DNA from 4 places in the Agrobacterium sp. DKPNP3 genome. Region 1 is predicted to be linked to each of the others. Evidence: predicted binding sites of a transcription regulator. Region 1 holds the regulator's gene; each other region holds the start of a gene.
What was found. The regulator PhoB, encoded in region 1, activates phosphate uptake and scavenging genes when phosphate is short. The targets are predictions, from matches to a motif close to TGTCATNNANCTGTCAT.
Positions count from the first base shown of each region.

Region 2: ACUTJJ_RS17885 (ceramide glucosyltransferase) is a predicted target of PhoB. The motif match lies at 1,606-1,622, and genes of this name have one in related genera.
Region 3: ugpB (sn-glycerol-3-phosphate ABC transporter substrate-binding protein UgpB) is a predicted target of PhoB. The motif match lies at 1,810-1,826, and genes of this name have one in related genera.
Region 4: ACUTJJ_RS22730 (DUF3419 family protein) is a predicted target of PhoB. The motif match lies at 1,701-1,717, and genes of this name have one in related genera.

Region 1 is NZ_JBQYSN010000006.1:36,586-39,789, forward strand. It holds gene pstB (phosphate ABC transporter ATP-binding protein PstB) at 1-101, shown strand, start outside; gene phoU (phosphate signaling complex protein PhoU) at 227-922, shown strand; gene phoB (phosphate regulon transcriptional regulator PhoB) at 954-1,637, shown strand; gene ACUTJJ_RS03110 (GcrA family cell cycle regulator) at 1,817-2,350, opposite strand; gene ACUTJJ_RS03115 (aspartate aminotransferase family protein) at 2,782-3,204, shown strand, end outside.
Region 2 is NZ_JBQYSN010000070.1:1,392-4,595, forward strand. It holds gene ACUTJJ_RS17865 (cold-shock protein) at 1-247, shown strand, start outside; gene ACUTJJ_RS17870 (DUF192 domain-containing protein) at 247-729, shown strand; gene ACUTJJ_RS17875 (BON domain-containing protein) at 790-1,038, opposite strand; gene ACUTJJ_RS17880 (DUF982 domain-containing protein) at 1,252-1,521, shown strand; gene ACUTJJ_RS17885 (ceramide glucosyltransferase) at 1,704-2,846, shown strand; tRNA gene ACUTJJ_RS17890 (tRNA-Pro) at 2,897-2,973, opposite strand.
Region 3 is NZ_JBQYSN010000075.1:12,844-16,047, reverse strand. It holds gene ugpA (sn-glycerol-3-phosphate ABC transporter permease UgpA) at 1-149, opposite strand, end outside; gene ugpB (sn-glycerol-3-phosphate ABC transporter substrate-binding protein UgpB) at 217-1,527, opposite strand; gene ACUTJJ_RS18560 (YqaA family protein) at 2,099-2,536, shown strand; gene ACUTJJ_RS18555 (GTP-binding protein) at 2,727-3,204, opposite strand, start outside.
Region 4 is NZ_JBQYSN010000121.1:4,453-7,656, forward strand. It holds gene ACUTJJ_RS22720 (LysE family translocator) at 1-268, shown strand, start outside; gene ACUTJJ_RS22725 (transglycosylase SLT domain-containing protein) at 392-1,462, shown strand; gene ACUTJJ_RS22730 (DUF3419 family protein) at 1,761-3,011, shown strand; gene ACUTJJ_RS22735 (class I SAM-dependent methyltransferase) at 3,008-3,204, shown strand, end outside.

The DNA of each region.
Region 1 (3,204 bases):
TCCACCTTGGTCATCTTGTTGAGGAAAACGAAACCGACAAGATGTTCACCAATCCGGATGATCAGCGCACGCAGGATTACATCATGGGCCGCTTCGGCTGATACAGGCCGGCGCTTCAAAGAAACCGAACAAGACTGGTGCCGCTGCCGTGTCCCGCTCCGGGCACGGCCTGCAGGCCAAGCCGGAGGACTAGACCGTGAACCAGACAACGACCCATTCGCATATCATGTCCGCCTATGATGAGGAGTTGAAATTCCTCACACGCCGTATTTCGGAAATGGGTGGCCTTGCCGAACAGATGTGTGCCGACGCCGTGCGGGCGCTCGTGAACTCGGATGCCGCGCTGGCGCAGAAAGTCATTTCTGACGACACCATCCTCGATCACGCCGAGCGTGAGATCGGCGACAAGGCAATCGTCACCATCGCCAAGCGCCAGCCGATGGCGGCAGACCTTCGTGAAATCATCGGCACGCTGCGTATTGCAGCCGATCTCGAGCGTGTGGGCGATCTTGGCAAGAACACGGCCAAGCGCGTGATTGCGGTTGCCGGCACCGGCGTGCCGCGCAAGCTTGCCCGTGGTCTCGAACACCTGTCGGAACTGGCGCTGGTGCAGCTCAAGGAAGTCCTCGACGTCTATTCGACCCGCTCCGCCGAGAAGGCCAATGCCATCCGCGAGCGCGACGAGGAAATCGATGCCATGTACACCTCGCTCTTCCGCGAGCTTCTGACCTACATGATGGAGGACCCGCGCAATATCACGACCTGCACGCATCTTCTGTTCTGCGCCAAGAACATCGAGCGCATCGGCGACCATGCCACCAATATCGCCGAGACAATCTATTACATGACCACCGGCAGCCAGCCGGAGGGCGAGCGTCCGAAGGACGACAGTTCCAACACGCTCGGTTCGGTGACCGAGTAAGAGACAGGCAAAGCCTTGCGGAGTTCAGCATATGGTGCCCAAGATTGCAGTTGTGGAAGATGAGGAAGCGCTCAGCGTCCTTCTTCGTTACAATCTCGAGGCTGAGGGATACGATGTCGACACGATACCCCGTGGTGACGAGGCGGAAATCAGGCTTCAGGAACGTACCCCCGATCTTCTCATTCTAGACTGGATGCTGCCTGGTGTATCCGGTATCGAGCTTTGCCGTCGGCTCAGAATGCGGCCGGAAACGGAACGCCTGCCCATCATCATGCTGACGGCTCGCGGCGAGGAAAGCGAACGTGTTCGTGGCCTCGCAACGGGTGCGGACGATTATGTCGTCAAGCCGTTCTCCACGCCGGAACTCATGGCCCGCGTCAAGGCCATGCTCCGCCGGGCCCGCCCCGAGGTTCTGTCTTCGGTGCTGAAATGCGGGGATATCGAACTGGATCGCGAGACGCATCGCGTTCACCGCAAAAGCCGTGAAGTGCGTCTCGGTCCGACGGAGTTTCGCCTTCTGGAATTCCTGATGACCTCTCCGGGCAGGGTGTTCTCCCGTTCGCAATTGCTCGATGGTGTCTGGGGCCATGATATCTACGTCGATGAGCGTACCGTCGACGTGCATGTCGGACGCCTGCGTAAGGCGCTTAATTTTTCGCACATGCAGGATGTCATCCGCACGGTGCGCGGCGCCGGCTATTCCATGGAAGCCTGAGCGGATGCCATCCGACTGGCGCGTTCCATCAAAGTAATTTTCCGCGAAAAACAAAAGGCCCGAAACCGGATTGGTGTCGGGTCTTTTGTTGTGGTTGATCCCGATCCGCTCTGGTTTTGTCACAAAAAAACGGGCCCGAAGGCCCGTAGTTTTTGAGTGTCGAATGCGTGCCGCAACACTCAAGCCTTACGGCGCTCGCTTACCGGCTGATAGGCGAGTTTCGCATGGAACTTGCAATAGGGCGAAGATTCCAGCGCTTCACAGCCGCAGAAATGGAAATCGTCTTTCAAGGGGTCGCCGACCGGCCATTTGCAGGTGCGCTCGGTCAGTTCCGTCAGCGTCAGACGACGGGAGATTGGCGTGACGACGTTTCTGGAAGGAACGTAATCGAGAACTTCCGCGGTCTCGATGCCGACCTCTTCCTGAAGGGCGGTCGCGGCGTTGGAACGCGTCAGGATCCGGGCCGGTGCAGCGTTGACGCGGCCAGCAAAATTCGCCGCGCGAGGGGCAGGGGCAGCAGTCCGCTTGGGCGCTGTGCGCGCCGAAGTGACAGGACCGCCAGCCTTGACGCGACCCGGCAGGTTGAGACGGTGGACCTTGCCGATGACGGCGTTGCGGCTAACACCGCCCAGCTGCGCTGCTATCTGGCTGGCGCTAAGTCCCTCGGACCACAATTTCTTGAGCTTTTCGACCCGTTCGTCTGTCCAGTTCATGCCGCTTCTCCGCTTTTCGCGTGTATTTTTGGCAGAATCCCTCTCCGTCTCGCGGGAGTGCCGCGAGTGTGGTTTCTGCCTGATTTTTGGTGACTAGTTCCGCCGCATTGCAGTCTAGTAATTAGCGATTAACCTAGTGCCACGCAGACTCCGTGGCAAGAGTCGCGGGAATCATCTCGAATCGATTTTGCGGTTTTCCCCAACTTGCTGGCGGGTTGAGTCAGAAAGGCAACACCTTGGGTCTGGCGCCCAGCCACCTACTAGGGCTTGAGAACCCTAGGGAATACGGACTTTTGTTGACATCGGCAAGCGAAGTGACAATAGTGCCCCTGCCGCCGCGAGGCGGCATTTTTGATTTTCAGGCAAGGGATAACCCTAAGAGCCTATTGACAACCGTCTTACAGCGCATTTGCGCAAGGAGTGATACAGCCATGGCCGAAGCCGCCGCGCCATTGTTCGATACATTTGCAAGAGCCCCCCTGCGTTTTGAGCGAGGCGAGGGCGTCTGGCTGTACACGGAAAGCGGCGAGCGATATCTCGATTTTGCGGCTGGCGTGGCTGTGAATTCGCTGGGCCATGCCCATCCGCACCTTGTGGAGGCGATCAAGACGCAGGCCGAAAAGGTCTGGCACGTCTCCAACCTCTATGAAGTGCCGGGCCAGGAAAAGCTTGCCAAGCGTCTGACGGAAGCAACCTTCGCCGACAAGGTTTTCTTCACCAATTCCGGCGCGGAAGCGCTGGAATGTGCGATCAAGACCGCACGCCGTTACCATTATTCCAAGGGCCATCCTGAGAAGTTTCGCATCATTACCTTTGAAGGCGCCTTCCATGGCCGGACGCTGGCGACGATCGCT
Region 2 (3,204 bases), on a different contig from region 1:
GACGCCGTCCAGCGGGCTGGAACGGGCCATCGTCAAGTGGTTCAACCGCACCAAGGGTTTCGGCTTCCTGACGCGCGGCGAAGGCACGGAAGATATCTTCGTGCATATGGAAACGCTGCGCCGTTTTGGCCTGACGGAGCTCCGCCCCGGCCAGGTCGTGCTGGTGCGTTATGGCGATGGCGACAAGGGCCTCATGGCGGCGGAAATACACCCCGACAACCCGGTTTCGATGGGGATGTCGCACTAATGTCCGCCCTGCCACAGTTGCTGAAGAGCGCCGTCGCGGCGCTTCTTTTTTTCGCATTTGCCAGCGCCGCGCAGGCGCAGGAACGCGTGACCTTCACTTCCGAGCCGCTGGCGATTGAGACAGCGGAAGGAAAAACATACGATTTCACCGCCGAACTGGCATTGAACGATGCCCAGCGGGAACAGGGGCTGATGTTCCGCAAGTCAATGCCGCCTGACCACGGCATGTTGTTCGATTTCGATGAACCACGCGCCGTCGCCATGTGGATGCGCAATACGCTGATCCCACTCGACATGCTGTTCATCGGCAGCGATGGCCGAATCACCCATATCCACGAAAATGCGGTTCCGCATTCCGAAGCGATCATCAGTTCCCGTGGACCGGTCAAATTTGTGCTGGAGTTGAATGGCGGCGCCGCGCAACGCTATGGCATCAAGCCGGGCGATATGGTTCGCAGCGCGCAAATTGGCAACCGGAAGTGATCCTGCCGCGTTATTGCGTTTGAATGCGCCGGACGAAATGTCGCCCGGCTCTCGCAATAATCAGTAAACCGGCTCGATATGGCTCAAAATCCGGCAATTCGAAATGGAAGCGGCAAGGTTAATGGCGATATCGATCGCCTCAACGGAGTCAGCCGTGCCTTCGAGATAAATCGTGTCGTTCTCGACGCTTGCGGAAATACGCGACTTTTCAAGACCTGATTCGAAGGCCAGTGCCGAGGTGATCGCCTGGCATACGCCTGCCATGCGGTCGCCGAAGAAGCTTTCCTGAATGCCTGACATATTGAACATGTGCGTTCTCCTTCTTATGGACATACCAACGCATGAGCGCCAGTTTTGTTCATCTCCGGTTCATCTATTCGTTCATCTTCCATTCATCTTGAAAAAATGGAACCCCCCTGCCGATCACATTTTAGGTGATCGGGAACAATTCCGTGAGGCCGGCATTACGCGCATGGGAGTTGGGAAGGCCTGCAGAGCAGGTAGAACAGGGAGGAGAATGGCATGCTGATTCATAAAACGGAGCCATGTCACCACGCCTCGTGGATGAAGCCTGTGGCGATACATCTTCCGCTTTCGGCGGCGGTGGAAATCTATAGCCCATTGGTGGCGCTCGACATGCTGATGTACCGCTGGCCCGAAGAACACGGGCCTGAATATGAGGAGGCGCGCAGGAACTGCCTCGATGCCATCGCCGGACGTTGCGATATCGAAAAGGCGAGAGAATCGTTTCTCGTTGCGAGCAGCCATGCGCATATCCTGAACGTGCACTGAAACTGACAACCATCATGAAGACTGGGCCCTTCGATACGGAGGGCTTTTCTTTTGCGCGGAACCCGATGGCCCGCCCCGTCATGATGACATGTAACTGTCACGCAAACGTTATAATCGGCAGAGACGAATTCCATGGAATCGGCGGCTGGACCGCCCCAACATCGGAAGTGGAACTGGCCCGCATGGAAACCGTCTTCGCTCTTTGCGCAACGCTGCTCATCGGCTTCAATCTTCTCGGAATCGTTCTCGCTGGCTGGCGGCTGATGCGGCGAGAGGCGGATAATGACCTTGTCAGGCAACGTCCGCCTGTCTCGGTCGTGGTCCCGCTGCGAGGGGTGGAAACCTTCACGCCGCTCACGCTTGCGCGCGCCTTCGAGCTGGACTGGCCAGATTATGAACTTCTCTTCTGCGTGGCCGACCAAGACGATCCCGTCATCGATGAAGTCCGCAGGGCTGAAGCGGCCCATCCGATGATCCCGACGCAATTGCTGACGGGTGATGATCGAATCAGTGCCAATCCAAAACTGAACAATTGCGTCAAGGGCTGGCGGGCAGCGCGACATGACTGGGTCATTCTCGCCGATTCCAACGTGCTGATGCCGACATCCTATATCACAACCATGATGTCAGCCTGGCAATCGGATAGCGGGCTCGTCTGCTCGCCGCCGCTCGGATCACGCCCGATCGGCTTTTGGGCGCATGTCGAATGCGCCTTCCTCAACGGTTCCCAGGGTCGCTGGCAATATGCGGCGGAAGCAATCGGAATTGGCTTCGCACAGGGCAAGTCGATGTTGTGGAACAAACCGTTCCTCGAAGACCATGGCGGAATTCGCGCACTGGCGGCGGAAATTGCCGAGGATGCAGCGTCGACGAAGCTCGTGCGAAGCGCCGGTCTTAAGGTGCATCTGGTTTCCACCCCGTTCGAACAGCCACTTGGCCGCCGCCACGCGGGCGAAATCTGGTCCCGCCAGGCGCGCTGGGCGCGGCTGCGCCGCGTGACTTTTCCCCACTACTTCGCCCCCGAAATCCTCACCGGTGCGTTGCCCCCGCTTCTCTTCGCCGTGGCAGCCGCCGCCATGATGGAGATGAGCCTCGTCGCAACCGCCTTTGCGGTTCTCGCGCTGATGTATGTGCCGGAACTCGCGCTTGCCGCCCTCAACCGCTGGCCTATCTCGTTCCACACGCTCCCCGCCATGATTGCGCGGGACATGGTCATGCCCCTCGTCTGGGCGAGAAGCTGGATCGGTACCGCCGTCGCGTGGCGCGGCAACGTCATGACGATAGGCACGGCGGAAAGCACGCTTGCAGGACCGCATGCCGAATAATCATTATGTTGGGAAGGATTACGCCGGAAAGCTGATATTCAGCTTTAAAATGGTCGGAGTGGAGAGATTCGAACTCCCGACCCTCTGGTCCCAAACCAGATGCGCTACCAGACTGCGCTACACTCCGCCGAGGCGATGGCTGGGGAATACACGGTTCACCCGCAGTCCGCAACAGGGAATTTCATCTTTATTGGGACAAGATGCCCTCGGGCGAAAGTGGACGGGTAAGCGGGCCCGCGCGATCCGGCTCCAAGGGGATAATCGTCTTGACTCTCAACTGAAGTCAGTCCATTTCAAATTCAACGTTCCTGACACGATTTGGTTATTCTATTCAGGTACGTGATGGATAATTTCGGGG
Region 3 (3,204 bases), on a different contig from region 1:
TTGCTGCTGAGGCCGAAGGCGTCTTCGCGCATTGTCGACTGATAAAGAGCCTGGCTTGCGGGCCAGAAGAAAAAGATCACCGTCAAAATGATCTGCGGTGCGACCAGCAGATAAGGCAGGATCTTGTTTGGGAATACGACGCTTTGCACGGCGATCTCCTGGTGACATGAAAATACCGCCCGCACCTGTCGAGGCGCGGGCGGAGCAGGGGATCAGTTACTTGCCGGCCGCCTGCTTGATGGCGGCATCGCCACGCTGGACGATCTTGTCGAGCGCCGTCTTGGCGTCCTGCTTGCCGGCCAGCATCGCCTCGAACTCTTCGTTCATGATGTCGCGCACCTGTGGCAGGTTAACCAGGCGCACGCCCTTGGAGTTTTCTGTCGGGGGCTTGCCCATCATCTGGAGCAGCGGCGTCTCGCGGCCCGGATTCTTGTCGTAGAAGCCGGATTTCTTGGTTTCCTCATAGGCTGCGATCGTCACCGGCATATAGCCCGAGACCTGATGCAGGCGAGACTGGATCTTTGTCTGCGAGAGGAAGTGGAAGAATTCCGCCACCCCCTTGTATTCCGCGTCGCTCTTGCCCCCGAACACCCAGAGGCTGGCGCCGCCCGGAATGGTGTTCTGCGGCCCATGGCCCTCATAATAGGGCAGCTGGCCGATGCCGTAATTCATACCGGTCTTGATGATGTCGCCCAGACCGCCGGACGATTCGGTCAGGATGCCGCATTCGCCGGACATGAACAGCTGCTTGGCTTCGGACGTGCGACCGCCATAACGGAAGGTGCCGTCCTTCGCGAGATCGGCAATCGCCTGGAAATGCTCGACGAAGAGCGGCGCGTTGACCGCAAGCTTCACATCCGTGCCTCCCAGCCCGTTTTCATTGCTGCCATAGGAAACGTTGTTCCATGCGGCAAAGTTTTCGGTCTGGATCCAGGTGAGCCAGGTCGAGGTGAAACCGCACTGGGCGGCACCGCTGGTCTTGATCTTCTTGGCGGCTTCGAAGACTTCAGGCCAGGTCTTTGGCGGGTTGGCGGCGTCAAGGCCGGCCTTCTGGAAGACGTCCTTGTTGTAATAGAGGATCGGCGAGGACGAATTATAGGGGAAGGACAGCATGGTGCCATCGGGCTTGGAATAATAGGCGACGATGCCGGCCAGATATTCGTCCTTGTTGAAGGTATAACCGCCTTCCTTCAACACCTCTGCCACCGGCTTGATGGCGCCGGCTGCACCCATCATCACACCCGAACCGGCGTCGAAGACCTGAATGATCGCCGGCGGCTGTTTGGCGCGGAATGCCGCAATGCCTGCGTTAAGTGTTTCCGGATAGGTGCCCTTGAACACGGGCGTGATCTTGTAGTCTTTCTGGCTTTCGTTGAATTCTTTCGCCAGCGTATCCACGACCTCGTTATTGGCGCCGGTCATGGCGTGCCACCACTGGATCTCCGTCACGGCATAGGCATTCGATGTGACAAAAAACGAAAGTGCAGATGCCGCGGCAAGACGGTAGCTGAGTTTTTTCAAGGCGATTCCTCCCATTATGAAAACAGTAAAAGATACAGCCCCTTATTGCAGCTTGTCCTCCACGACACGGCTGCGGGCGACCTCTCCTGTATTAGCACTGTCGATTAAAAGCGAACTCTAACGAAAATGCAAGAGAACGTGGAACGATTAAAACGAAAGTGAAGGGAACGGATTAATTATTCCATTTTTCTCGGTCCGTGGTTTTTTCGTACGCACGTGTGGCGTTTTGCCAAGACGCACTGCCGCGTCATCACATTAGGCGATGCCAGCACTCATGGCGCTTCGCAGATGAAGGTGACATGTCATCACATGACGAGTCGAAGCTGTGGCCTTGTTTAGCTGCCTGATTGCCCGCCGCTGGAAACGACGATTGTCGTTCTGTCCGACTTTGGCGATGTCAGGCAGATATCCATCCACAAGGCGCTGCTCGCCGTGGATCATGACGATATCGTGTGCGCCGATGCCGCGAATTTTGCCTGAGAATCAGCCTCTACGCAGCCGAGGCGCTTGACCACCGCCATCCTCATCCGCCACTTCAGAAGCGGCGGCGGGATTCGACGGTGATGAAGGGCAGGGAATGGCCGATCTGGCGGTATATGCGGGCTTGTTTCTGACGGCGTTCATCGCTGCGACCATCCTGCCCATGCAGTCGGAGGCGGCGCTTGCCGGTCTCATCCTTCTGAAATCCCAGCCTGTCTGGCTGCTGGTGGCGGTGGCCAGCGTTGGCAATGTCGCCGGTTCTTTCGCCAACTGGCTGCTTGGGCGTGGCATTGAACGTTTCCGGCATGAGCGCTGGTTTCCGGTCCGGGAGGCGGCGCTGCAACGGGCGCAGAACTGGTACCGGCGTTATGGCAAATGGTCCCTGCTGCTCAGCTGGGCGCCGATCATCGGGGACCCTCTAACGGTTGCGGCTGGCATCATGAAGGAGCCGCTGCCGGTGTTTCTGCTGCTGGTCACCATCGCCAAGGTGGGGCGATATCTCGTTCTGGCGCTGCTGACGCTGAATTTTCCATAGTGTTTCGCAAGAACGGTTCGTCTTGTTTCTTCTCGCCGCCGGGGAGAAGATGGCCAGAAGGTCAGGTGAGGGGGGTAAGCTTTCCGCATATCGCTACCCTCGCCCCCTCATACCGCTGCCGCGACCTTCTCCCGGCGGGGAGAAGGCGAAAGACGTAACCGCTCGCGTGAAATGCGGGCGGCGGAGACAATCAAGCCGCCTGCCTGTCCCAGCTCGCGAATGGATCGGGCAGGTGCCGCCATGCATCCGGCGTGAATGCATCCGTATCGATCAGGCAGGCATCGAGCAGGGAGCGGATACGGGCTTCATTCATTGGATCGGAACCGATGAAGACGATTTCCTGCCGCCGGTCGCCAAAGACGGCGTCGAGATAAGGCTTCATCATATCCAGAAACTGCTTTTCGCGGGGCCATTGCTCTTTTGGAACGGCGGACCACCAAAGACCCATCTTCCCGGTACGGACCAGGGCGCCCGCCTGGCTGATCTCGCCGACATAACGCGGCCGCGTCGCCAGCCAGAAGAACCCCTTGGCGCGCACGACCCCCGGCCAGGGGCGATCGATGAAGCGCTGAAACAGCACGGGGTCGAAGGGCCTTTTGGCGCGGTAAACGAAAGAGCGGATGCCATATTCCTCGGTTTCGGGGATGTGATCCTTAAAACCGTGCAAT
Region 4 (3,204 bases), on a different contig from region 1:
ACTTCGCCCGCGCTATTTCGCGTTTTTTCTGGCGCTGCTGCCGCAGTTCGTCTCGGCCTCCGGCAACACGATCGAAACCCTGGCGATGGCGCAGGCGGCCATCCTGCTTATGACGCTTGTCATTCTCACGGTACAGGCCCTGCTTTCCGGACCGACGCTTGCGCTGGTGCGCCGCATGTCAGGTGACAAAAAGATAAGGGCGAAATACCGCACACACTTCATTTCTGGCCGCGCCGTCAGCGCGGGCTACCGGCGAATCGCAGCCTGAAACGTCCTCTGTGACGTCCCGGCTTGCCGCTATCCTTACAATAGGTTAATGAAAGCGCGACGGGTCACTGCCTGCTTCGCTTGACGCGGGGGTATCAAGAGACGGGCTAACGAAGGCGGCAACATGCGAAATTCGGGAAAATTCCGCGGAAGAAGTGCACTTCTTCTGTCTTCCACCGTGGGTCTGGCACTGGCATTGAGCGCATGCACCAGCGTCGAATATGCCGCCAAGGAAGGTCCCAATGGCCCGAAAATCACAACGGTGACTCCCACCAATACAGCCGAAGCATCAGCGCAGCCAGCAACCGTTGAAACCGCTGCAGGCGGTACACCTGCCACACAGACAGTTCAGACTGCCGAAGCCGGAGCCGCTTCTTCAGCAACAGCACTTCCCACTGCCGTCGCCGTCAAGGGCGGACGCGTGGCCCTGCCGCCAGCCTCTGAGATTGCAGCCGCTGCAGCCATCTCGGCACAGATGCAGCCGCAGCAGACCGAGATGGCACAGACCGCCGAAGCGTCCGCTGCGCCGACCACGGCTGCGGCGCTTGCTCCGGCAACTATGACGCACGCGTCAGCAGCCATCGAAACGGCTGCCAAGCCAATTGCCCACAACGCTGCCGCCGATTTGCCGCAGGTGGTTGCCGTCAAGGGTAACTTCCCGCCCGCACCGCCGCCGCCCGGCTCGCCCTCGATCGGCACCGAACTGACCGCGGAACGCAAGGTCATTCCGATGCCGAAACCGGGCAGCACGGTTCTGGCCTATGCCGCCGGGCCCACAAACGCTGCTCTTGCTGCCATCAGGCAGAACGAATCAATGACCGCGCCGCTGAACGCCGCGCCGGCCGGACGCGAAAAGCTGAGCGGGCTGATTACCAAATACGCCACCATGTATGATGTGCCGGAAGATCTGGTTCATCGCGTCGTGCAGCGTGAAAGCAAATATAATCCAGGCGCCTACAGCAGCGGCAATTTCGGCCTGATGCAGATCAGGCACGCGACGGCTCGCTCCATGGGCTTTGATGGCCCGGCCTCCGGCCTGTTCGACGCCGAAACCAATCTCAAATACGCCGTCAAATATCTGCGTGGCGCATGGGTCGTTGCAGGCAACGACCGCGACAACGCCGTGCGGCTTTATGCGCGCGGTTATTATTACGATGCCAAGCGCAAGGGTATGCTGCACGTTCTGCGCAAGTAATCGCATTGGCTCGGTTGGAGACGCCGCCTGAATTCGTCCGGCTTCTCGATACCGGTGACAAAAGCGCCTGAAATTTTCTCTCCGTCTCGGGCTTTTCCTGAGAATCCACGATTGCAGTGCATTATGGATCCTCGGGTCGAGCCCGAGGAAGACGTCGTGTGTAACGAGGTCCCGCCCACTGCGTCGACGCCGATGGACCACATCGTCTTTTCGGTGCCCTGATTTCACCCACAGCCCTTGTCATCAAATTGTAGCGTCACGGCTGTAGACGCCTCTCAATCGACTGAGAGGTGATTAGATGACGAGTGCGGCACCCAAGACCGGCTTCAGTAAGAATACCAAACTGAAGTCCGCATTGCTCCAGCACAAGGCACTCTCCAAAAGCGGCCTGTCGGAGCGCTTCTTCGGCCTCCTCTTTTCGGGCCTCGTCTATCCGCAGATCTGGGAAGACCCTGAGATCGATATGGAAGCGATGGAGCTTGGCGAAGGCCACCGCATCGTCACCATCGGCTCCGGCGGCTGTAACATGCTCGCCTATCTGTCGCGCAACCCCGCCAGCATCGATGTGGTAGACCTCAATCCGCACCACATCGCGCTGAACAAGCTGAAGCTTGCCGCCTTCCGCCATCTGCCGGCGCACCAGGACGTCGTGCGCCACTTCGGCCGCGCCAATCACCGCAGCAACAGCGTCGGTTATGACCGTTTCATAGCCGAGCATCTCGATGCCACAACCAAAGCCTACTGGTCGAAGCGCACCCTTTCCGGCCGCCGGCGCATTTCGGTGTTCGACCGGAACATCTATCGCACCGGCCTGCTGGGCCGCTTCATTGGCGCGGGCCACCTCATGGCCCGGCTGCATGGCGTGAAGCTTACAGAATTGGCCAAGACCCGCACGCTCGATGAACAGCGCCAGTTTTTTGACAACAAGGTCGCGCCGCTGTTTGACAAGCCGGTGGTGCGCTGGCTGACGAAGCGCAAAAGCTCGCTTTTCGGCCTCGGCATTCCGCCGCGCCAATATGACGAGCTGGCCAGCCTTTCCAGCGACGGTACCGTTGCGTCCGTCCTCAAGGAGCGTCTGGCAAAGCTTGCCTGCAACTTCCCGCTCAGCGACAATTATTTTGCTTGGCAGGCCTTCGCGCGCCGTTATCCCGAGCCGCATGAGGGCGCCCTGCCGGCCTATCTCAAACCGGAATATTACGAGACGATCCGTAACAACACCGCCCGCGTCACCGTCCATCACGCAACCTATACCGAGCTTCTCTCACGCAAGCCCGCAAACGCCGTCGACCGCTATATCCTGCTCGACGCACAGGACTGGATGACGGACGTGCAACTCAACGAGTTGTGGTCACAGATCAGCCGCACCGCCGCACTAGGCGCGCGTGTCATCTTCCGTACGGCGGCCGAAACGAGTGTCATCGAAGGCCGGCTTTCGCCTGACATCCGCGACCAGTGGGCCTATCTCGAGGAGCGCTCGAACGAGCTCAATGCCATGGACCGCTCGGCCATTTATGGCGGCTTCCATATTTACCAGAGGGCTTTGGCATGAAGACCATTGGCGAGAACGTGAGCCTTGCAGACAGCGCCCATGCGAGCCTCATGGACCGCATGTATCGCCACCAGCGGCACATCTACGATATCACCCGCAAATATTACCTTCTCGGCCGTGACCGGACCATATCCGGCCTTGATGTACCGAAGGGTGGCACGCTGCTGGAAATCGGCTGCGGCACCGGTCGAAA